Regions from separate parts of the Oerskovia sp. NPDC060338 genome, predicted to be linked through region 1. Evidence: riboswitches for the same ligand, from Rfam matches in the RefSeq annotation. Region 1 holds a riboswitch; each other region holds the start of a gene.
What was found. Region 1 has a riboswitch for thiamine pyrophosphate ahead of thiC (phosphomethylpyrimidine synthase ThiC). Riboswitches for the same ligand answer to the same signal wherever they lie in the genome.
Positions count from the first base shown of each region.

Region 2: it holds a riboswitch for thiamine pyrophosphate, as region 1 does, so the genes downstream of both, thiD (bifunctional hydroxymethylpyrimidine kinase/phosphomethylpyrimidine kinase) here and thiC (phosphomethylpyrimidine synthase ThiC) in region 1, are expected to answer to the same signal.
Region 3: it holds a riboswitch for thiamine pyrophosphate, as region 1 does, so the genes downstream of both, thiO (glycine oxidase ThiO) here and thiC (phosphomethylpyrimidine synthase ThiC) in region 1, are expected to answer to the same signal.
Region 4: it holds a riboswitch for thiamine pyrophosphate, as region 1 does, so the genes downstream of both, ACFWGN_RS00640 (thiamine ABC transporter substrate binding subunit) here and thiC (phosphomethylpyrimidine synthase ThiC) in region 1, are expected to answer to the same signal.

Region 1 is NZ_JBHXCQ010000012.1:28,780-34,304, forward strand. It holds gene ACFWGN_RS15290 (YhgE/Pip domain-containing protein) at 1-718, shown strand, start outside; gene ACFWGN_RS15295 (CAP domain-containing protein) at 889-1,971, shown strand; gene ACFWGN_RS15300 (diacylglycerol/lipid kinase family protein) at 2,040-3,023, shown strand; TPP riboswitch at 3,208-3,317, shown strand; gene thiC (phosphomethylpyrimidine synthase ThiC) at 3,308-5,020, shown strand; gene ACFWGN_RS15310 (response regulator transcription factor) at 5,086-5,525, opposite strand, start outside.
Region 2 is NZ_JBHXCQ010000006.1:14,980-20,504, forward strand. It holds gene ACFWGN_RS08805 (ABC transporter ATP-binding protein) at 1-446, shown strand, start outside; gene ACFWGN_RS08810 (quinone oxidoreductase family protein) at 473-1,468, shown strand; gene ACFWGN_RS08815 (hypothetical protein) at 1,465-1,737, shown strand; gene thiD (bifunctional hydroxymethylpyrimidine kinase/phosphomethylpyrimidine kinase) at 1,802-3,391, opposite strand; TPP riboswitch at 3,383-3,483, opposite strand; gene ACFWGN_RS08825 (hypothetical protein) at 3,563-3,901, opposite strand; gene ACFWGN_RS08830 (HEAT repeat domain-containing protein) at 4,054-4,881, shown strand; gene ACFWGN_RS08835 (hypothetical protein) at 5,115-5,471, shown strand.
Region 3 is NZ_JBHXCQ010000004.1:5,057-10,581, reverse strand. It holds gene ACFWGN_RS05870 (thiazole synthase) at 1-398, opposite strand, end outside; gene thiS (sulfur carrier protein ThiS) at 502-786, opposite strand; gene thiO (glycine oxidase ThiO) at 852-2,183, opposite strand; TPP riboswitch at 2,190-2,267, opposite strand; gene ACFWGN_RS05855 (DUF6220 domain-containing protein) at 2,478-2,933, shown strand; gene ACFWGN_RS05850 (multicopper oxidase family protein) at 2,936-4,936, shown strand; gene thiE (thiamine phosphate synthase) at 4,968-5,525, shown strand, end outside.
Region 4 is NZ_JBHXCQ010000001.1:137,175-142,699, reverse strand. It holds gene ACFWGN_RS00660 (phosphotriesterase) at 1-591, shown strand, start outside; gene ACFWGN_RS00655 (YdeI/OmpD-associated family protein) at 763-1,200, shown strand; gene ACFWGN_RS00650 (serine hydrolase) at 1,263-2,684, opposite strand; gene ACFWGN_RS00645 (DUF4235 domain-containing protein) at 2,752-3,021, opposite strand; TPP riboswitch at 3,191-3,316, shown strand; gene ACFWGN_RS00640 (thiamine ABC transporter substrate binding subunit) at 3,374-4,462, shown strand; gene ACFWGN_RS00635 (ABC transporter permease) at 4,474-5,525, shown strand, end outside.

The sequences.
Region 1 (5,525 bases):
TCAGCTGTCGGGCTCTCTGGCCGCGCTGGCCCCGGGGGCCGAGGTGCCGGTGCAGACCGAGTACTACGACGAGGTGCCCGAGTCGCTGGGCATGCTCGCCAGCTTCCTGCCCATGGTCTTCATGATCCTGACCTACATCTCGTCCTACGCGACCGGCATCGTCATCCGTGCGACGTTCCCTCTGGCGAGCACCGGTCGAGGGCGGACGGTGCTCGTGCAGCTCGGGCTGGCGGCCGCGGCCGCAGCCGTCGTCGGGGTGGCTGCGTCGTGGGTCCTGTCGACCATGGCCCCCGCGGCGGGTCTGCCGGTCGGCGACTCGGCGGTCTTCCTCGCGATCTCGTCGTTCGCCCTCATGACGCTCGTGATCGGGTCGGTGAACTGGCTCGGCACGGCAGGGATGGTCGTGCCGGTCGCGATGCTGGTGCTGGGCATGGGGACCGCCGACCTGCCGTACGAGTTCCTGCCCGCCTTCTGGCAGGACTTCGTCCACCCGTGGAACCCCTTGAGGTTCCTCGCGGACGGTGGGCGGGCCCTGCTGTTCCAGGGCGCCGGGTGGTGGAACGCGGCCACGCCGGGCATGGTGATCACGGCCGTCGTCGGCGCTGTCCTCGTCGGGACGTCGGTGCTGACCCGTCGCGGTCGCGTCCGGGAGACCTCGCCCGACCTGGCCGGGGTCGCGCCGTCCGAGCACGCCCTGAGCGGGAGCGGCGGCCGATGAGCCAGGTCGTGATCGAGCCCAGCAGGCGGGACAAGAGCTCCGGCCGGGCACGGACCTGAGCAGGTCCCGCCCAGGTCTGCGAACCTGGCCACGCTCCCACGGAACGGGCATACTGGACGATCAGCCCACGTTCCACTGACGGAAGGTCCCTCGTGCCGCTGGATTCCCCCGTGCCCGACCACCTTCCGCAGACCCGGGCCGAGCGTCGTCGCGCCGAGCAGATCGCGTCGCCGCCGTCCGGCGCCGCCCGGCGCCGACGCCGGGCCGAGGCCGTCCGCCACGCCCGTGCGGGGGGCGAGGGGCGTCGCGCGACCGCGCTGCCCCAGGTCATGGTGGTCACGCTCGGCCTCGTGGGCGGCCTGCTCGCGGTCCCGGCCGTCCAGGAGGTCGGCGGCCAGGGACCGGGGCTCGAGCCGATCGGCGCGCGCTGGGACGCCGCGCTCGGCCGCGACGTCGACCGCGCGAGCCGGAGCGACGCCTCGCGCGGGCCGGTCCTCGCCGAGGGCGGTACGGCACGGCAGCCGACCTCGCCGCAGACCGCGCCGGACGCACAGGTGACCACCCCGGTCCCCGACGCGCCCGCGGCGGCGTCCCCGGAGCCGACTCCAGAGCCCGCGCCCGAGGCGACCGCCCCCGCAGGCCCGCCGCAGCTCGGCGCGACCGGACCCGAGGTCCAGGCGATCCAGGAGCGGCTTCAGGTGCACGGGGCCACGGTCCTGGCCGACGGCGAGTTCGGTGCGGGGACCGACCGCGCCCTGCGCACGTTCCAGGCGGCGCAGGGCCTCGAGCCCGACGGCGTGGCGGGCGCCGTGACCCAGGCCGCGCTGCTCGCGGACCCCGCCCCCTCGACGGGCGGAACCGGTTCGACCGGGGGAGCCCCGTCGTCGGGCACGGGAGACATGGCCGCCGTGCTGGACCTCGTCAACACGCACCGTGCGGCCGCGAGCTGCCCGGCCCTGCGCGCCGACGACCAGCTCGCCCGCGCCGCGACCCTGCACGCGCAGGACATGGTCGACCAGGGGTACTTCAGCCACACGAGCCTCGACGGGCGGACCTTCGGCGACCGCGTGACCGCCCAGGGGTACGCACAGCCCGGCGGCGAGAACATCGCGGCCGGTCAGCAGACCGCCCAGGCCGTGGTCGACGCGTGGATGGCGTCCGAGGGGCACCGCGCGAACATCCTCAACTGCGACTTCACGGCGATGGGACTGGGGCGCGCGGGAAACACCTGGGTGCAGGTCTTCGGGTACTGAGGACGCCCGGAAGGGTCCGAGGTGTCCGCTTGCCGGGCGAGCCGGTGCACGCCGCGACATACTCAGGTGTGAACCCGTCCCCCGAAGCAACGCCCGAGCCCGCCGCCCAGCAACGTCTCGACCACGCCCCGCTCCGCTCGGCGGTCATCGTCAACCCGAACCGGGTCGATGGGCTCGACGAGCTCCGTCGGACCATCGAGTCCCAGCTCGCCGACGCGGGCTGGCCCGCCCCCGCCTGGCTCGAGACGACCGCCGAGGATCCCGGCACCGGCCAGGCCCGGCAGGCCGTCGACGACGGCGCCGAGGTCGTGTTCGTCAGCGGCGGTGACGGCACCGTGCGAGCCTGCATCGAGGGGCTCGTCGGGACCGACGCGGCGCTCGCGGTCCTGCCCGGCGGCACGGGCAACCTCCTCGCGACCAACCTCGGCATCCCGCCGAGCCCGGAGGACGGCATCCGCCTCGCGCTCGACCGCGGGCGCCGCGCCGTGGACGTCGGCGAGGTCGACGGTCAGGCGTTCGCCGTCATGGCGGGCATGGGGCTCGACGCCGCGATGATGGAGGACGCACCGACAGCGCTCAAGGCCAAGGCGGGTGCTCTCGCCTACGTCGTCTCGGCGTTCAAGCACCTCGCCGACGACGAGATGAAGGTCGAGGTGCGCGTGGACGACCGGCCGGTGCTGCGCCGTCGGGCGCGCAGCGTGCTCGTGGGGAACGTCGGCAAGCTCCAGGCGGGCGTCAACCTGCTGCCCGACGCCGTGCCCGACAACGGGCAGATGGACGTCGCGATCCTCGCGCCCCGCAACCTGGGCCACTGGGTCCAGCTCCTCGTCGGGGTGCTGCGTGGACGCAGGCGCGTCCCCAACATGGAGGTGCTGCGCGGGTCACGGATCTCGGTGATCTCCGACCGGCCGCAGCCACGCCAGCTCGACGGCGACGTGATCGAGCCGTCGAGGAAGCTCGAGGTCAGCGTGCGCGCCGGGGCGCTGTGGGTGTGCGTGTACCAGCCCGACACGTCCGACGACATCGCGGAGGGCGCGCCCACGGGCGGGTGATCCAGGCCAGTCGCTGAGTGCGGAGCTCTTGTGCGACACGCCCGGCGTTTCTCGCAAGAACTCCGCACTCACGGGGAGAGGGGCGGTCGTGGGACGCGCGCGCCGGCGCCCAGCGCCGTGCGCTACGGTGGCCGCGCACCACCCAGCACACCGCACCACCGCACCACCAGCACGACCCACAACTCCACACACCCACGGGAGCTCGCAGCAGCGAGCTGAGAGGGCGGCTCAGCGCCGCCGACCGTTCGAACCTGTTCGGATCATGCCGACGTAGGGAGAGAGCAATGAGCTCTGAGACCGCTGTGCCCGCGCACACCATCACGACCGGACCCATCGCGGGGTCCGCCAAGGTCCACCACCCCGTCCCGGGCGCCGCGCACCTGCGCGTCCCCGAGCGCCGCGTGCACCTGAGCAACGGCGAGCACCTGGACCTGTACGACACCTCGGGCCCGTACACCGCGTCGGACGACCCCGCGGCGTTCGACCTCGCGGGGGGCCTGCCCGCCCTGCGTGCGTCCTGGCTCCGGCCCAACGCCGCCACCACCGAGCGCGGCACGGGTGGCGCCCGGACGCAGCTCGCCTGGGCGCGGGCCGGGGTCGTGACCGACGAGATGCGCTTCGTCGCGGCCCGCGAGGGCGTCGACGTCGAGCTCGTGCGCGACGAGGTCGCGCGGGGCAGGGCCGTGATCCCGGCCAACCGCCGCCACCCCGAGATCGAGCCCATGATCATCGGCAAGGCGTTCGGCGTGAAGATCAACGCGAACATCGGCAACTCGGCCGTGACGTCCTCGATCGAGGAGGAGGTCGAGAAGATGGTGTGGGCCGCCCGCTGGGGCGCGGACACCCTCATGGATCTCTCGACGGGCAAGGACATCCACGAGACCCGCGAGTGGGTGCTGCGCAACTCCCCGATCCCCGTGGGGACCGTGCCGCTCTACCAGGCGCTCGAGAAGGTCAAGGGCGATCCCTCACAGCTCACGTGGGAGATCTACCGCGACACCGTGATCGAGCAGGCCGAGCAGGGCGTCGACTACATGACCGTGCACGCGGGCGTCCTCCTGCGCTACGTCCCGCTGACCGCTCGCCGCGTCACGGGCATCGTGTCCCGCGGCGGCTCGATCATGGCTGCCTGGTGCCTCGCGCACCACCAGGAGTCGTTCCTGTACACGCACTTCGCGGAGCTGTGCGAGATCCTGCGCGACTACGACGTGACGTTCTCGCTGGGCGACGGCCTGCGCCCGGGCTCGATCGCGGACGCCAACGACGCGGCCCAGTTCGCCGAGCTGCGCACGCTGGGCGAGCTGACCAAGGTCGCGAAGTCCTACGGCGTGCAGGTCATGATCGAGGGCCCGGGGCACGTCCCCATGCACAAGATCGTCGAGAACGTGCGCCTCGAGGAGGAGCTGTGCGAGGAGGCGCCGTTCTACACGCTCGGCCCGCTCGCGACCGACATCGCGCCCGCGTACGACCACATCACGTCCGCGATCGGGGCCGCGATCATCGCGCAGGCCGGGACCGCGATGCTCTGCTACGTCACGCCCAAGGAGCACCTGGGGCTGCCCGACCGCGACGACGTCAAGACGGGGGTCATCACGTACAGGATCGCGGCGCACTCGGCCGACCTCGCAAAGGGCCACCCGCGCGCGCAGCTCCGGGACGACGCGCTGTCCCGTGCCCGGTTCGAGTTCCGCTGGCACGACCAGTTCGCGCTCTCGCTCGACCCGGACACGGCCCGCGCGTTCCACGACGAGACCCTGCCGGCCGAGCCCGCCAAGACCGCGCACTTCTGCTCGATGTGCGGGCCCAAGTTCTGCTCGATGCGGATCTCGGCGGACGTGCGCGAGTACGCCGAGGAGAACGGGCTGACGTCGGTCGAGGCGATCGAGGCCGGCATGGCGGAGAAGTCGAGCGAGTTCGCGGACGCGGGCGGCCGGGTGTACCTCCCCGTGACTCCCGCCCAGCCCGTGGCGCCGAGCGAGCCCGTGGCGCCGAGGTAGAACGTCCTGCGCGAGATAGGACGCAGCGCGCACTACCTCGCGCAGGACGTCCTACCTGGGCCGGGTCACCGTGCCGACGGCGCCGCGATCCCGTGCTCGTACGCCCACACCACGAGCTGGACACGGTCGCGCATGCCCGTCTTGGTCATGATCCGGCTCAGGTGCGACTTCACGGTGCTCGCCTCGAGGAACAGCGTCGCGGCGATCTCGGCGTTCGACTGCCCGCGGCACAGCAGCGCCAGGATGTCGTGCTCGCGCGCGGTGAGCAGTCCCGAGGCGGTCTCGTCCGGCGCGGCGGGGGACCGTCGTCGGGCGAACTCGTCGATCACGCGGCGCGTGAGCGTCTGGTCGACGAGACCCTCGCCCGACGCCACGCGCCGCACCGCGTCGACCAGCACGTCGGGCTCGGCGTCCTTGAGCAGGAACCCGCTCGCCCCGGCCTCCAGGGCACCGAACACGTAGTCGTCCAGGTCGAACGTGCTCACCACGAGCACCGGCACGGGGT
Region 2 (5,525 bases), on a different contig from region 1:
CCCGGGCCGAGGTCGACAGGGCGCGCGCCCTCGTGGCCGACATGGGGCTCGGCGGCAAGGAGCACGAGCCGTGGACCACGCTGTCGCAGGGAGAGCGCGGACGCACCATCATCGCCCGGGCGCTCGTCGCCGACCCCGCGCTGCTGCTGCTCGACGAACCGAGCACAGGGCTCGACGTCGCGGCGCGCGAGCAGCTCCTCGCGACGATCGACGCGGTGCGGGTCGCGCACCCCGAGGTCGCCTCGGTCCTCGTGACCCACCACCTCGAGGAGCTGCCCAGGTCCACGAGCCACGCGCTGCTGCTCGCGCCGGGGCGGGTCTCCGCGTCCGGCCGTGCGGACGAGGTCCTGACCTCCGAGGCGGTCTCGCGCTGCTTCGCGCACCCGATCCACGTCGAGCGCCGCCACGGACGCTGGCGGGCCTCGGCGGGTCCGGCCACCGCCTGAGCCGACGTCCCGCCTAGGCTGACCCCATGCGCGCGATCCAGGCACTCCAGGCAGGCGGCCCCGACGTCCTCGAGCTCGTCGAGCTCCCGACCCCGGTCCCCGGACCCGGCGAGCTCCTCGTCGAGGTCGCGGCGGCGGGGGTCAACTTCATCGACACCTACCGTCGGGCGGGGGTCTACCCGATGGAGTTCCCGCACGTGGTCGGCACCGAGGGCGCGGGCGTCGTCGGGGCGGTCGGCCCGGGCGTCACGGACTTCGAGCCCGGCGACCACGTCGCCTGGACCAACGCGTCCGGCTCGTACGCCGAGCAGGTGATCGTCCCGGCGGACGTCGCGATCCCCGTGCCGGAGTCGGTCGACCTGCGGCTCGCGGCGGCCGTGGCCCTCCAGGGGCTCACGGCGCACTACCTCGTGACCTCGACCTACCCGGTCCAGCCCGGGGACGACGTCCTGCTGCACGCGGGGGCCGGCGGCGTCGGGCTGCTCGCGACCCAGCTCGCGGTGCGCCGCGGCGCGCGCGTCATCACGACCGTCTCGACCGAGGCCAAGGCCGAGCTGTCGCGCGCGGCCGGGGCGGCCGACGTCCTGAACTACGCCGAGCTCGACGACCTCACGACCGAGCTGCCCGCGATCGTGCGCGACCTCACGGGCGGCCGGGGTGTCGCGGTCGCCTACGACTCGGTCGGCAAGGACACGTTCGAGGCGTCGCTCGCGTCGCTGCGCCGCCGCGGCATGCTCGTGCTGTTCGGCGGGTCCTCGGGCCAGGTACCTCCGTTCGACCTGCAGCGCCTCAACAAGGGCGGGTCGCTGTTCGCGACCCGCCCCAAGCTCGACGACTACACCGCGACGCGCGCCGAGCTCATCGAGCGCGCCGACGAGATCTTCGCGCTCGTCGCCTCGGGGGACCTGGACGTGCGCGTGGGCGCGACGTTCCCGCTCGCCCGCGCGGCCGACGCGCACCGCGCGCTCGAGGGCCGCGCGACGACGGGCAAGGTCCTGCTCGTCCCGAGCGCCGCCTCGTGAGCTGGGACTGGGTGCCGCCGCGCCCCGGCGAGGACGAACCCACCCGGCGGACGGACCGCCGCCTGCGCCTGGCGCTGACCGTCCTCATGGTCGTCTTCACGGGCGTGCTCGCGGTCTACTACCTGACGGTCGGGCTCGACCAGATGCGCACGCAGTGCGTCACGGAGCGCCCCGAGGGCGTGTCGTCGAACGAGGTCAGCACGTCGTGGCGCTGGTGGCCGCCCGGGTACGACTGCTCGTACCCGGACGGCGGGACGACGAGCGCGTGAGGACGGCCGCTCGCGCCGAGAAGTGAGCAGATGCCCCCGTTCCCCCCGGATCAGGGGCATCTGCTCACTTCTCGGCGCCCCCGACCGGCGCCTCGGGCCAGGTCGGCCGCTCGATCCCCTGCTCGAAGAACAGGTACTCGTGCATCGAGGACAGCTCGAACGCGCGCAGCATGCGTTCGCGCTCGGCGGGCGAGGCCCAGCGCGCGGCCTCGTCGGCGAAAGAGCACGCGGTGCGCGTCGCCTCCTGGAAGGCCGGGTCGCCGTAGAGCGAGATCCACCGCGCGTACGGATGCCCGTCGAGGTCCCCCGCCCGGCGCACCAGGACGTCGCCGATGTACGAGTACAGCCAGTAGCACGGCAGCAGCGCCGCGACGGTCTCCGCGTACGACCCGTTCGACGCCGCGTGCAGGTGGTTGGTGTAGGCGGCGGTCACGGGAGAGGGGTCGACGCTCTCGACCGCCCCCCGGTCCATCCCGGCGTGCTCGCCCAACCAGTCACGGTGCAGCGCCTGCTCGACCTCGAGCGACTCGACGGCCGCGCCCGCGAAGAACTGCCGGGCCTCGGGCGTCGGCGCGAGCTGGCTCGCCCGCGACAGCACGCGCGAGTACTCGGCGAGGTACGCGGCGTCCTGCGCGAGGTAGAACCCGAAGTCCTCGACGGCGAGGCTCCCGTCCGCGAGCGCCCGCACGAACCCCATGCTCTCGACGGCCTCGCGCCAGCCCGCGATCCGCTCCCAGGCCTCCTCGGAGAACGCCCGCAGGCCCAGCGTGGGCAGGTGCGCCAGGTGGTCGACGGGTCCGCGGCCCGTGCCCACCGTCAACGCTCCCCCGGCCCGCAGCGCGCCGGTCAACCAGGTCTTCGCATCGCGCACGGCGCCCGCCCAGTCGTCGCGCCGGGGTCGGAGCGCCGCAACCGCAGCCGACAGCGAGCACCCCGTCCCGTGGGTGTGCACGGTGTCGACGCGGGGCGCGGAGAAGGTCGTGACGTCGTCGGGCCCCACGAGCGCGTCGGGCGACTCCTCCCCCGTGAGGTGACCACCCTTCAGGAGCACGACGGCGCCGCTCGCCACGTGCAGGCGCCTCGCCTGGGCGAGGGCGTCCGGCCAGGTGGTCGCGGCCGGCTCGCCCAGGAGGACGGCCAGCTCGGGGAGGTTGGGGGTCACGAGGTCGGCGAGCGCGACCAGGTCGCGCACCGCCTGCTCGGCCCCCTCGTCGAGGAGGCGGTGGCCGCTCGTGGCGACCATGACGGGATCGAGCACGACGAACGGCGGACGCACCCGGCCGAGCCACGTCGCGATGGCACGCGCATTGGCCTCGTCGGCGACCATGCCGATCTTCACGGCATCGATCACCACGTCGTCCGAGACCGCGTCGAGCTGCTCGGTCAGGAAGTCCGCGCCCGGGACGTGGACCGTGCGGACGCCGTGCGTGTTCTGCGCGACCAGGGCGGTCGTGACCGCCATGCCGTACGCGCCGTGCGCCGCGAACGCCTTGAGGTCGGCCTGGATCCCGGCGCCTCCCGTCGGGTCGGTGCCCGCGATGGACAGGACGCGGGGGCGGGAGGCCTCGGCCCCGGGCGACCCGACGCGTTCTCGTGCGGTGCTGGACGCGGGTTCGGGTCGGGGCAGGACAGGTGTGGTGGCAGCAAGCGACATTGCCGACATCCCTTCGCTAGTGCTAGCTAGATCAGGTTCGACGGGTGTGTTCTCAGCCCGGCTCGTGGGAGCGGGCACCCCGTGTCTTCGGGGGAAGGATAGCGGGCACCCGGACCGGACGGTCGGCGGAGACCACCAGGTGTCGCCCGGGGGCGGATCAGCGGGGGGCGCCTACGAGACCCCGGCCGGCACGGTCATCACGTCGATGCTCGACAGCGGGACGTACCGGTCCAGGCACGTCACGACCCGCTCGACGTCCTCGCGGACGGCGCCGGGGACGAAAGCGACCGTCGTCGGGAGCGGCGGCAGAGGGAGCGGTGTCACGGCGTACTCGACCGCAGGGTCCTCGATGCAGACGTCGATCCCGTCGGGCCACGCGTCGACCCCGACGATCCACGGCCCCTGCGGCGGGATCGCGACCGGCCCGGTCGCGCCCAGCGCGGCGGCCAGCGCCAGGGAGCCGCACGACGCCGCCACGGCTCCGGCGAGCAGGACGGTGCGGCGGGGCATGGCGGTCACCTCGGTGGTCGTCGTCGACGTCGGTGCGACCACCGTAGCGGACCCGCTCGGAGGAGACCCGGCGGTCGGCCGGCCCCCTATGCTCGCCCCATGGTTCTCAGCGTTCCCGTCCACCCGCGTCCGTCGCGCGGCTCGGCCTCGCGATGACCGACGACCTGCTCGCCCGGCTCCTCGACCCGGATCCCGCGGTCGACGAGGACGCTGTCGACGCCGCCGCCGAACGCGCCCTGGCCGGCGACCGGGAGGCCGCCGACGCCCTGCGCGACGTCGTGCTGCGCTTCGAGCGGTTCCCGATCAGCACGTTCGAGCGGACTCTCAACCGTCTCTACGCCTTCGCCGACGCGTCGCTCGAGCCGGCGATGCTGCGCGCCCTCGAGAACGGGGCGTCGGCACCCTGGTACCTCACGGCAGCCTGCGGACGCGCGGGCTTCCGGGGAGCCGTGCCCTACGCCCTCGCCCTGCTCGACTCACCAGTCACCTACGAGCGGACGGTCGGCTGCGAGGTGCTCGACGTCCTGGGGGCGCACGAGGCCGTGCCGACCCTCGTCGACGTGCTCGGCGACACGGACCACCGCGTCCGGGAGAGCGCGGCCGCTGCCCTTGCCGACCTCGGCGGGTCCGGGGCCGCGCTCGGGCTGCGCCGCGAGCTCGTCGAGCCTCGGTTCGGGCTCCTGGGCTACGTGTCGAACGCCCTGGGCGCGATCGAGCCCGACCAGACGACCTGGCTCCTCGACCAGGCCGCCAGTCCGGACACCAGAACCCGGTACTGGGCGGTCCGTGCCCTCGGGCGCACCGGGAGCGACCTGGTCCACGAGCCGCTGCTCGTCGTCGCAGCAGACCCTGCGGAGGAGACCGCGGCCATCGCGAACGGAAGCACGGTCGCGAGCGCAGCACGCAGTGCCCTGAAGACCTGGCAACGCGTGCGCCGCGTCCGTGCGGCAGACACCACGAGCACACGCCCCCTGTCCTGACCGCGGAGCCTCGCGCCCGCCCCGACGACAGGTCGGAGCAGGACCGCGACGAACGTCATGCTGGAGCGCACCACGAGGCGCTCTACGTCGTGCCGAGGCCGCCCGGCCAGGTGCAGCAGCGACTCGCGGTCAGCGCCTGCGCCGGGTGGCGGAGGCGAGCCTGCGGTTGAGCCGGGGCGCGGCACGGCGGATGCTGGGGGCGACCGTCCGGTCCAGCCACGAGGAGGTCGGCCATGCACCCGACGCAGGACGTCACGTCCCACCGCACCGCGCTCACGTCACCACGAGGCCGACGCATCGCCCTCGCCGCAGGACTGGTCCTCGCCGCGCTGGCGCTCGCGGCCTGCGCCCCTGGGCCCAACCCCGACGTCGGCACCCCCACCGCGGACGGCAGTCCCGCGGGGTTCTGGCTCGGTCTGTGGCAGGGCATCATCGTGCCCGTGACGTTCGTGATCTCCTTGTTCACCGACACGGTGAACATCTACGAGGTCCACAACAACGGGAACTGGTACGACTTCGGGTTCGTGCTCGGCCTGGGGCTGTTCGTGGGCGGGCCGTTCGGGGCCTCCCGCGGACGCCGTCACTCCTGACGGGCTGACCGCGTGCGCCGTCGGGCGAACCTCTCGGTCCTGCCGGATCTCGGT
Region 3 (5,525 bases), on a different contig from region 1:
TGGACGAGCCCGATCGGGTCGGGCAGGAGCGTCACGTCGTCGGCGATCACCTCGAGCTTGACCCAGTCCGTGCCGCACGCCTCGCGCGCGAGGTGGGCCGTGAGGACGGCCTCCTTGGCCGAGAAGCAGCCCGCGGTGTTGGGCAGGGCACGGATGCCGAGGCGCTCGAGCAGCCCCCAGATCCCGGTCTCGCCCGCACCACCGCCCGCACCGCCGCCCGCACCACCGCCCGCACCACCGCCCGCACCACCGCCCGCGCCTGCGGTGCCCGGGCGGGCTCGGTCAGCTGTCGGGCGCACCCTCGCGACGCGGCGCATCGCGACGGTCGTGAGCGCGGTCCCGGACGCCACGAGGGCGTCCTCGAGCGTCAGCAGGTTCGCCGCGCCGCCCGTGCCCATGACCAGGCGGGAGCCGAGGGGGACGCCCGCGACGACGAGAGGGTCCGCTGCCGGGGAACCGGCGTGCGCCGGACCGGGCGCGCCGGTCGTGCCGCGCGCCGCCTCAACCACCCTGCACCGCCGTGACGACCTCGACGCGGTCGCCGTCGCGCAGGGTCGTGGACGGCCACGTGCTGCGGGGGAGCACGGCGTCGTCGATCGCGACCGCGACGCCCCGGGGGACGTCTCCGCTGTCCCCGACGAGCTCGGGCAGCAGCGCGGCCACGAGGGCTGCGACGGTCGTCGGGGCGGTGAGCGGGTGGTGCTCGCCGTTGACGAGGGCGCTCCCGGTCGCGGGCGGGTTCGTGGGCCGCGCACCGGTGGCCGCGGGGAGAGTCGGGTGGGTCATGCGGTCCTCCAGGAGGTGGGTCGCCGAGGTAGAGGTCTGCCGTCGAGGGAGAGGGGCCCGCCCCGCTACCTCGACGCGAGCCTCTGTCTCGCGGGGGTAGGGGTGGGCGAGAAGCGCAGCGGGTCGATCGCCGCGACCGCGGACGGCACCGGCTCCCCGGTCAGGACCGCGTCGATCGCGGCCGCCGTGACGGGAGCGAGCAGCACGCCGTTGCGGTAGTGGCCGGTCGCGAGGACCAGGCCGGGAACGGTGGTGGGCCCCAGGAACGGCATGTTGTCCGGGGTGCCCGGTCGCACGCGCGGCGTGACCTCGACGAGAGCCAGCTCGTCCAGCCCGGGAAGCAGGGCGCGCGCGTCGCGCAGGAGCGCGAAGACGCCGCCCGCGGTCGCACGCCGGTCGTCGGGGTGCTCCTCGCTCGTCGCGCCGACCACGACCTCGCGGTGCCCGTCGGGTCCAGGCGTACGCGGTACGACGTACACCGGACGCCCTTGCACGATCCCGCGCACCACGTGGTCGAGCGTGAACCACGCGGGGGCGTCGAGCCGCAGCGTCTGCCCCTTCACCGGACGGGTCGGGGCGCACACCTCGGGGACGTCCCCGAGCAGGTCGCCCGAGTCCGCGCCCGCCGCGAGGACCACGGTTCCCGCGCGGTGCTCGACCCCCGCGTCGTCGAGGGCTCCGGTCACGGGAGTGCCGAGGCCCGTCGAGCGGAGCAGCCGCACCGCCCGGCGGTGCACGACGGCGGCACGCGGGTCCCGCGCGAGGGCTGCGGTCAGGGCGCGGTGCACCGCGCGCGGGTCGACCTGGTGGTCGCCGGGCGCCCAGAACGCCCCGGCGACGCGCGGACCGACGAGCGGCTCCCGCTCGCGCGCCGCGGCGACCGAGATCTCGGTCGAGTCGAGCCCCCATGCCTCCTGCAGCGCGCGCACGCGGCGCCCGAGCGCGAGGTCGTCGCCGTCGTAGGCCAGCGTGAGGGTCCCGGTCGTCCGCAGGCCCACGCTCAGCCCCGAGTCCGCCTCGAGCTCGGCCGCGAACACCGGCCAGCGCGCCGCGGAGTCGGAGCCCAGGCGCAGCGCGGCCTCCTCGCCGAAGTCGGCCTCGGTCACGGGCGCCAGCATCCCGGCCGCGGCGTGGGTAGCGCCGTCTCCGGGGGAAGGGTCCAGGACGGTGACGCGCAGGCCCGCGCGAGAGGCCCGCCAGGCCGCGGTGAGCCCCACGATGCCGCCGCCCACGACGAGGACGTCCGTGGCGCCGTCGGGCCTCTCGTCCGTGGTCCTCCGGTGGGCGGGCGCGGCTCGCCCCACCGCGCCCGACGGCGGCACGCCCCGCGGGCTCTCGCCGCGCCCCGGTGGGCGCGCGGGCAGTGCAGGGTGGTCGGTGGACAGGGCTGCGCACATGCGCTCGCTCCCTTCGCTGGCATGACCCAGATCAGGTTCGACGGTCGGCTCTCGCCCTCTCAGCCCCGTGCGGGGCTCCCGTGCTTCGCGGCCACCCTACAACGCACGCGTCCGGTCGCCGACCGTGTATCAACCGGGGCGTTGCCGACCTCTCTCGGTGTATCCGCTGGGACATCCGACTCCCGTGCGTGCGACCTCCCTCCAGGGACGGCCTCCCCGAGCGGTCGAGCATCGACCGCCCCGCCGCGGACCCGAGCGGCCCGCCCACCTTCCCCGCTTCAGGTGGAGCTCCTCATGCGCAAGACATTCCTCGTGATCAGCGTCCTCGTGGTCGTCGCCGTGGTCATGCAGTTCTACTTCGCCGCCGTCGGCGTGTTCAGCGACCCCGACGACGAGCTCTTCGCGATCCACGGGACGAGCGGCCGCATCGTGCTGCCCCTGCTGATGATCCTGTCGATCGTGTTCGCCGCCCTCGCCAAGGCCGGGAGACGCACCGTGTGGCTGGCCGTGCTCGGGTTCGGCCTCCTGCTGTTCCAGACGATCCTGTTCATCCTCACCGGAGTCCTCACGGGGTCGGAGCCGCCCCCCGGTGAGATCACCACGGCGGGCACCGTCATGCTCGGCTTCCACGCCCTCAACGGGCTCGCGATCCTCGGCGTCACGGGGACCGTCGCGTCCAGGGCTCGGGCGCTCGTGATGGAAGGGCGCGTGCCCAGCCCGGCGTCGACCACCGCCCCCGGGAACGTCTGACGGTGACCGTCCCCGCCCTCCAGCTCGTCTACCTGGTCCTCGCCCTCGCGGGCGGGGCCGGGTGGGTGCTCGCCGCGCTCCGGCCGCGGCGCGGCCCGTGGGTCGCGCTCGCGACCGTGGCGCTCGTGCTGCGTGTCGGGGTCGTGGTCCTGCTGGGCGGGCACGGGTGGTGGTTCGTCCAGGAGAAGGTGCTCGTCGGGCTCCCGCTCGCCGTCGGCGGGGCGGTGCTCGCGCTCGTCGTGCTCGTCGTCGGCAGGGGCCGTCCAGCGATGCCGGCGCGCCAGGCCTGCCTCCTCGGGGCGGCGTACGCCACCGCCGGGGAGCTGGTCCTCGTGCTGGTGGTCGGCTACCCCGTCGGGCCCCTCAGCGGGGGCGTCGTCGTGCTCCTCGTCGCGGCCGCGACCCTCGTGACGTGGCTCGTGCTCGCCGGGCGTGACGCGGGCGTCGTGCGGGGCGTGAGCCTCGCCGCGGCGTTCGTGCTGCTCCTGCCGCTCGGGCTCGCCTGGTGGGCGAGCCGGGCAGAGGTGCATCTCGAGGTGGTCGGTCCCGGTGCCGTCGGGGCCGCGGGCGCCGCAGCCCCGGGCACGGGAGCGCACACCGGGAGCGGACACGCCGCGGACGAGCCCGCGACCGACGAGCTCTCGGCTGCGGGCGGCGGCGCCCCGACCGTGGACGTGACCGAGCTCCGGACCCCCGCGGACGTTCCCGGGCAGCGGGTGCCGGTGACCCTCACGGCCCGCGAGTCGGACCTGACCCTCCCGTCGGGAGAGGTGGTGCAGGCCTGGAGCTTCGGCTCCCTGCCGGGGCCCGAGATCCGGGCCCAGGTCGGGCAGGTCGTCGAGGTCGAGCTCCACAACGAGGACGTCCGGGCGGGCGTCAGCGTGCACTGGCACGGCTACGACGTGCCCAACGGCGAGGACGGGGTCGCGGGCGTGACGCAGGACGCCGTCCTGCCCGGGCGGTCCTTCACCTACCGGTTCGTCGCGGACCAGCCCGGGACGTACTGGTACCACACGCACCAGAGCTCGTCCGACGGGGTGCGCCGGGGGCTCTTCGGCACGCTCGTCGTGCTCCCGGCCTCGGGCCCGGTCGCCGACCTCGACCTGGTGCTCCCGGTCCACACCCTCAGCGGCACGACGACGCTCGCGGGCAGCGACGAGGTCGAGCAGCTCGCGGCCACGCCCGGGCAACGGGTACGGCTGCGGCTCCTCGACGCCGACCAGGTGCCGCACCGGATCGGGGTGGACGGGGCCGGCTTCCGTGTGGTCGCCGTCGACGGCACGGACGTTCCCGGCGCCGAGGAGGTGAGCGGCCTCGCGCTGCGCGTCCCGGCGGGAGGCCGCTACGACGTCGAGCTCACCATGCCCTCCCACCCCGTGCGCCTGGCGGTCGACGGCGAGGAGGACATCGGCCTGGAGCTCGTGCCCGACGCCGGGGCGGGCGCCGACGCCGACGCCGCCCCGGGGGACGCGGACCGGTGGGCCGTCCCCGACGAGGACCTCGACCTGCTGGCCTACGGTTCGCCGCCCGAGGGCGGGGCCGGGGCCGGACCTGGCACCGCACCCGCACCCGACGTGACCGCGACGCTCGTCCTGGACCGCCTGCCACGGTTCGACGGCGGCGTGCCGGTGTACGGGTACACGATCGACGGGAAGGTGTACCCCCACGTCCCCTCGACCGTCGTCGACGAGGGGGACCGCGTCCTCCTGCGCATCGTGAACCGGAGCTCGGAGACCCACCCCATGCACCCGCACGGGCACCACGTCAGGGTGCTCTCGGTCGACGGGCGGGAACCGACCGGCGCCGCGGTGCTGCGCGACACGTTCGACGTCCGTCCGGGCGAGGTCTGGGAGGTCGAGCTCCTCGCCGACAACCCGGGGATCTGGATGGACCACTGCCACAACCTCGACCACGCCGCGCAGGGCATGGTGACCCACCTCGTGTACCGGGGAGTGACCACGCCCTTCCGGCACGGAGGGTCCACCGGGAACGCACCCGAGTGACCGACCGGTCCGCGCGGCCTACCCTGGGCGCGTGACGACCACCCACCCCGCGCCCCGCCCCGTCGACACCTCGGCGGGAGACGGCGCCCGCTCCCGGCTCGCGGCCGCCCGGCTGTACCTGTGCACCGACGCGCGCGAGGAGCGCGGAGACCTGGAGGACTTCCTGCACGCGGCGCTCGCGGGCGGCGTCGACGTCGTCCAGCTGCGCGACAAGGGGCTCGACGTCGCGCGCGAGCTCGAGCTCCAGGAGACCGTCGCGCGCGTCGCGACCGAGCACGGGGCCCTGTGGGCCGTCAACGACCGGGCCGACGTCGCGCTGCTCGCCGGGGCACCCGTGGTGCACACGGGCCAGGGCGACCTGCCCGTGCCCGCGGTCCGGTCCCTCCTGGGGCAGGGCCCGGTGCTGGGCCGTTCGACGCACTCGCTCGCGCAGGCGGCGGCCGCCGAGGCCGACCCCGAGGTCGACTACTTCTGCGTGGGCCCGCTCTGGGCCACGCCGACCAAGCCGGGGCGCGACGCCGTCGGGCTCGACCTGCTGCGAGAGGTCGCCGCGTCGGCGCCGACCACGCCGTGGTTCGCGATCGGGGGC
Region 4 (5,525 bases), on a different contig from region 1:
GAGCTGTCCGACGGCGTCCGTGACACGGGCATCCGCCCGGGCGTCATCGGCGAGATCGGCGTCTCGCTCGACTTCACGGCGGGCGAGCGCGCCTCGCTCCGCGCCTCGGCGATGGCTCAGCTCGAGCACCCGCAGGTCGCGATGCAGATCCACCTGCCGGGCTGGCAGCGGCGCGCGCACGCGCTCCTCGACCTCGTGCTCGACGAGGTGGGCGTGCGGCCCGAGAAGGTCGTGCTGTGCCACATGGACCCCTCTGCCGAGGACCCCGAGTACCAGCGGTCGGTCGCCGAGCGCGGGGTCTGGCTCGAGTTCGACATGGTCGGGATGGACATCACCTACCCCAAGGAGGGGGTGTCGCCCGACCCGCACACGACCGCGGGCGCGGTCCAGCGGCTCGTCGACCTGGGGTTCGCTGGGCAGGTGCTCCTGAGCCACGACGTGTTCCTCAAGCAGATGTGGGTGCAGAACGGTGGCAACGGCTTCGCGTACGTGCCGACGGTCTTCACCGAGATGCTCGCCGAGCGCGGCGTCGAGCGCGAGGTGCTGCGCCGGCTGACGCACGACAACCCGGCGGCGATGCTGACGGCGTGACCGGGTGGCCGGCTGACCGCGAGGTAGAACGTGCTGCGCGAGGTAGTGCGCGGTGCGTTCTACCTCGCGCAGCACGTTCTACCTCGGCCCGGGGGACCCACCCGGCCGACGGCGACGCGAGCGTCGGGCGGTCGGCGCGCGACGTCGTCGGGCCGGTGGAAAACTCGGCCCATGCGATTCCGGACGACGATCCTCCAGAGCGGCAAGACGGCCACCGGCCTCCCCGTGCCCGACGACGTGGTCACCGCGCTCGGCGCGGGCAAGCGCGTCCCGGTGCGCGTCACGCTCGGCGGGCACACCTACCGCAGCTCGGTCGCGCCGTACCAGGGACGGTTCATGATCGCGCTCAGCGCGGAGAACAGGGAGGCCGCCGGGGTGTCGGGCGGCGACGAGGTGGACGTCGAGATCGAGGTCGACGACGCACCGCGCGAGGTCACGGTGCCCGACGACCTCGCGGCAGCGCTCACGGCCGAGGCGCGTGCGGCGTTCGACGAGTTGTCGTTCAGCCGTCGGCGCGCGCTGGTCGAGCCGATCGAGGCCGCGAAGACCCCCGAGACCCGGCAGCGGCGGATCGACAAGGCCGTCGCGGACCTGGCTCCCGGCGGGTAGGTCCCACGCCGGAGATCCTCGGCAGGACGACGGTCGGCCCCGGTCCCCGGGGGCAGCACGCCCTACTCCGAGCCCGCAGGCCCTCCCAGCAGCGCGAACGCGCTCTCCGCGGTGTCGACCAGCACCATCGGGTCCGCGAGCACGGCCGGGTCCGTGGCGGCGAGCTGCACGGTCACGACGTACGTGTCGCCCTCGGCGTCCTCCGCGAGCCACGAGCCCGCCAGGACGCCCGGCGCGCTGCCGCCCTTGAACGCGACGTAGGGCCAGGCCGTCGTGTCGACCTCGATGCCGGGGTTGACCGAGAGCACCTCACGGACCACGGGGTCCTGCTCGCCGCGGTCGTGCAACCAGACGTGCGCGGCGCACAGGTCCGACGACGTCGCGAACCAGTCGACGTCGTCCTGCCACACGGGCGTGGTCACTCCCGCGGGGTCGACGTCGAGGGGCCCGCCGGGCAGCGCGTCGAGCATCGCGCGCCGTTCCGCGGTGCCGGCCGCGGCCCACCCGGTGGCCTGCGACGGCGAGCCCCACGCGATCGCGAACGCGTCGCGGGTCGTCAGGAACGGGGTGTTCAGGGACGGGTCGGCGTGCCCCAGCTCGGCCTGCGCGCGTTCGACGGCGTCACGCCCCACGGCCTGGACCAGCAGGTCGGTCGCGGTGTTGTCGCTGATCGAGATCATGAGCCCGGCCGCCTCGCGCACCGTGACCACGGTGCCCGTGGGCGCGTCCTGGAGCTGGCCAGAGGGCAGCGACCGCACGTCGTCGGTCACGGTCAGCTCGTCGTCCCAGGTCAGCGTCCCGGCCTCGACGGCCTGCGACACCGCGCCCAGCACGTAGAGCTTGAAGATCGAGCCGAGCGGCAGCACCTCGTCCGGTTCCGTGCCGCCGGGGGCCTCCTCGACCGCCTGGCACGTCCCGTTGTCCAGGACCTGGGCCACGAGCAGCGAGCTCTGCGCGTCCACGGCGTCGAGGCGTTCGCCCAGCTCGTCCCAGCTCGCCGCGGGCTCGCGGTGCGGGTCGTCGCCCGGGCCGAAGAACAGGGTCTCGATGCGGCTGTCCGCATCGACCCCGATCTGCATCGTGAAGTACTGACCGCTCGCCCCGACGATCGTCAGCGCGGACTGCTTCTCGTCCGCGTCGACCACGTCGACCGAGACCGGCACCCACTCCCGGTCCGCGCGGAGCTGGTCAAGGACGGGCACGAGCTGCGCGGCGGGAACCTGGTCCAGGAACGACCGGGCGAACCGCCGGTCCAGCGTCGCGGCGTCGGGCGAAGCGTCCGCGTTGAGCACCTCGAGCACCCAGCCGGCCGCCTTGCCCACCGTGCCGCCGGGCAGCGCGACCGCGGTCGGGGCCGCGCTCGGCGTGGGCGGCACCTCGGAGCCGTTCCCGGACGACGAGCACCCGGTCAGTGCGAGCCCCACGACGAGGAGGCCTCCGACGAGGGGTGAGCGACGGCGTCGGGCAGCAGAGAGGGAGGGCATCGAGACACCCTACGGAACGACCCTCGCGCGGCGGGTGCGGACCCGCCGGTGCCGCCCGACCCCGGTCTCAGGACGCGCGGGCCGCGAGCCGCGTCACGACGCGCTTGGCCTCGCGCCCCGCGAAACGGCGGGCGAACACGCTCGCGGCCGCAGCGGCCGCGGCGAACGTGACAGCGCTGATGATGCCGACCTCGGGGTCGTCCAGGTCCTTGGGGGCGTCGTGCCCCGTCGCCTTGGCCCACGCGAAGCTCACGACCTTCTGCGCGACCCAGCCCGCGGCCAGCGTCAGGGCGACGGTCGCGACCTTCTCGGTGAGGGTCTGCTCGTTCTCGGCCATGTGGACCTCCTGGTGAGGGTGCGGCGGGCGGGGCGCGCCGCGCGTCGTGCACGTGCCCGACGGCGGAGCTCAGGTCCCACCGTAGCCGTCGCCCCGGGCGGGGCGCGCCTCGGGCGAGACCACACGCCGGACCCCTGCCCGCGCCGTCGGGCCGCGGTGTAAAGTCGCAGGTGAACGACAGGGGAGCGCCGACCGCCCGGAGACAACGGGCAACAGGCGCTGAGAGTGCGGACCACCGCAGACCCTCGAACCTGATCCGGTTAGCACCGGTGGAGGAAGTCGGGCTTCTCCAGCCTCGCTCACGGACCTTCCGTGCGCGAGGTCCCCCTCCTGTGACGTCCAAGGAGGACACGTGAACACCATCAGTACCCGCCGCGGCCCCGCTCACAAGATCGGCCTCGGTCTCGTCGGCGGGCTCAGCGCGCTGGCTCTCACGGCCTGTGCCGGGTCGACCGACACAGGCGCGGGCGACACCTCGAGCGCGGAGGCGAGCACCGTCACGCTCGTCACGCACGACTCCTTCAACGTGAGCGAGGACGTCCTCGCCGCGTTCGAGAAGGAGTCCGGGCTGACCGTCAAGCAGGTCGCTCCCGGCGACGGCGGAGCGCTCGTCAACCAGCTGATCCTGACCAAGGACGCGCCGCTCGGCGACGTCGTGTTCGGCATCGACAACTCGTTCGCGACCCGCGCGATCGACGAGGGCGTGCTCGAGCCCTACACGCCCGCGGGCCTCGCCGACTCGGCGGCCCAGTACGCCGTCGGGGACGGCGAGCTCACCCCCGTGGACCTCGGCGACGTCTGCGTCAACGTCGACCACGCCTGGTTCACGGCAGCGGGCATCCCCGAGCCCGTGACCCTCGACGACCTGACCGAGCCCGAGTACAAGGACCTGCTCGTCGTGACCAACCCCGCGACGTCGTCGCCCGGGCTGTCGTTCCTGCTCGCGACCGTCGGCGCCTACGGCGAGGACGGCTGGGAGGGCTACTGGAGCAAGCTCGAGGACAACGGCGTCAAGGTCGCTGACGGATGGTCCGACGCCTACTACGTCGACTTCTCCGGCTCCGAGGGCAAGGGCCCGCGCCCCCTCGTGCTGTCCTACTCGACGTCGCCCGCGTTCACGGTCACCGAGGACGGCACCGAGACCACGACGGGTGCGCTGCTCGACACCTGCTTCCGCCAGGTCGAGTACACGGGCGTGCTGGCCGGGGCCAAGAACCCCGAGGGCGCCAAGAAGCTCGTCGACTTCCTCGTGAGCGACGCGTTCCAGGCCGACATCGCCGACAACATGTACATGTACCCGGCGGACGCGGACACCGAGCTGCCCGAGGGCTGGGCCGAGTTCGCGCCCCTGTCCCCGTCGCCCTTCGAGGTCGCGCCGGCCGACATCACCGCCCACCGCGACGAGTGGATCAAGGCGTGGACGTCGACGGTGATCGGCTGAGCACGTTGCCCGTGAGCCGCGGCGTGCCCGCGGCGGTGCAGCGCGGCGGGCGGGTCCTCCTGTGGGGGCTCGCCGCCGGGCTGCCGCTGCTGTTCCTCGGGGTGTTCTTCGCGTGGCCCGTCGTGACGCTGATCGCGCGCGGGTTCGTCAGCAACGGCTCCCTCGACCTCTCCGGCTTCGCCGAGGTGTTCTCCGAGCCGCGGACCTGGCGGATCATCGGGCTGACGCTGTGGCAGGGCGTGCTCGGGACCGTGATCTCGGTGCTGCTCGGCGTGCCCGGCGCGTACGTGCTGTACCGGTGCCGGTTCCGGGGGCGCACGTTCCTGCGCGCGTTCGTGACCGTGCCGTTCGTGCTGCCGACCGTCGTGGTCGGGGTGGCCTTCCGCTCCCTGCTGGTCGAGGGCGGGCTGCTCGGGTTCCTGCGGCTCGAGGGGACGTTCGGGGCGATCGTCCTGGCCCTCGTGTTCTTCAACTACTCGGTCGTGGTGCGGACCGTCGGCGGGCTCTGGGAGCACCTCGACCCGCGCGCCGAGGAAGCGGCTCGCGCCCTGGGCGCCTCGCCCTGGCGTGCGTTCCGGTCCGTGACGCTGCCGTCGCTGGCCCCGGCCATCGCGTCGGCCGCGTCGATCGTGTTCCTGTTCTGCGCCACGGCGTTCGGGGTCGTGCTCGTCCTGGGCGGGGTCCAGTACGGGACCATCGAGACCGAGATCTGGATCCAGACCACGCAGTTCCTCGACCTGCGCGCGGCCGCGGTGCTCTCGGTCGTGCAGCTCGTCGTGGTCGTGGTCGCGCTGAGCGTCGCCAACCGGACCCGCACCCGCCGCGAGCGCGCGCTCCACCTGTCCGCGGCGACGTCCGCCGCCCGGCCGCTGCGCCTGCGGGCCGACGCGGCCCCGCTCGCGGTGACCGCCGTCGTCGTGCTGGGCCTGATCGCCCTGCCGCTCGTCAACCTCCTCGTGCGCTCGTTCCAGACCCCCGACGGCTGGAGCCTCGCGAACTACGCGAACCTCGGCACGACCGGCGGCCGCAACGCCCTGAGCGTGACCGTGTGGGAGGCCACGGC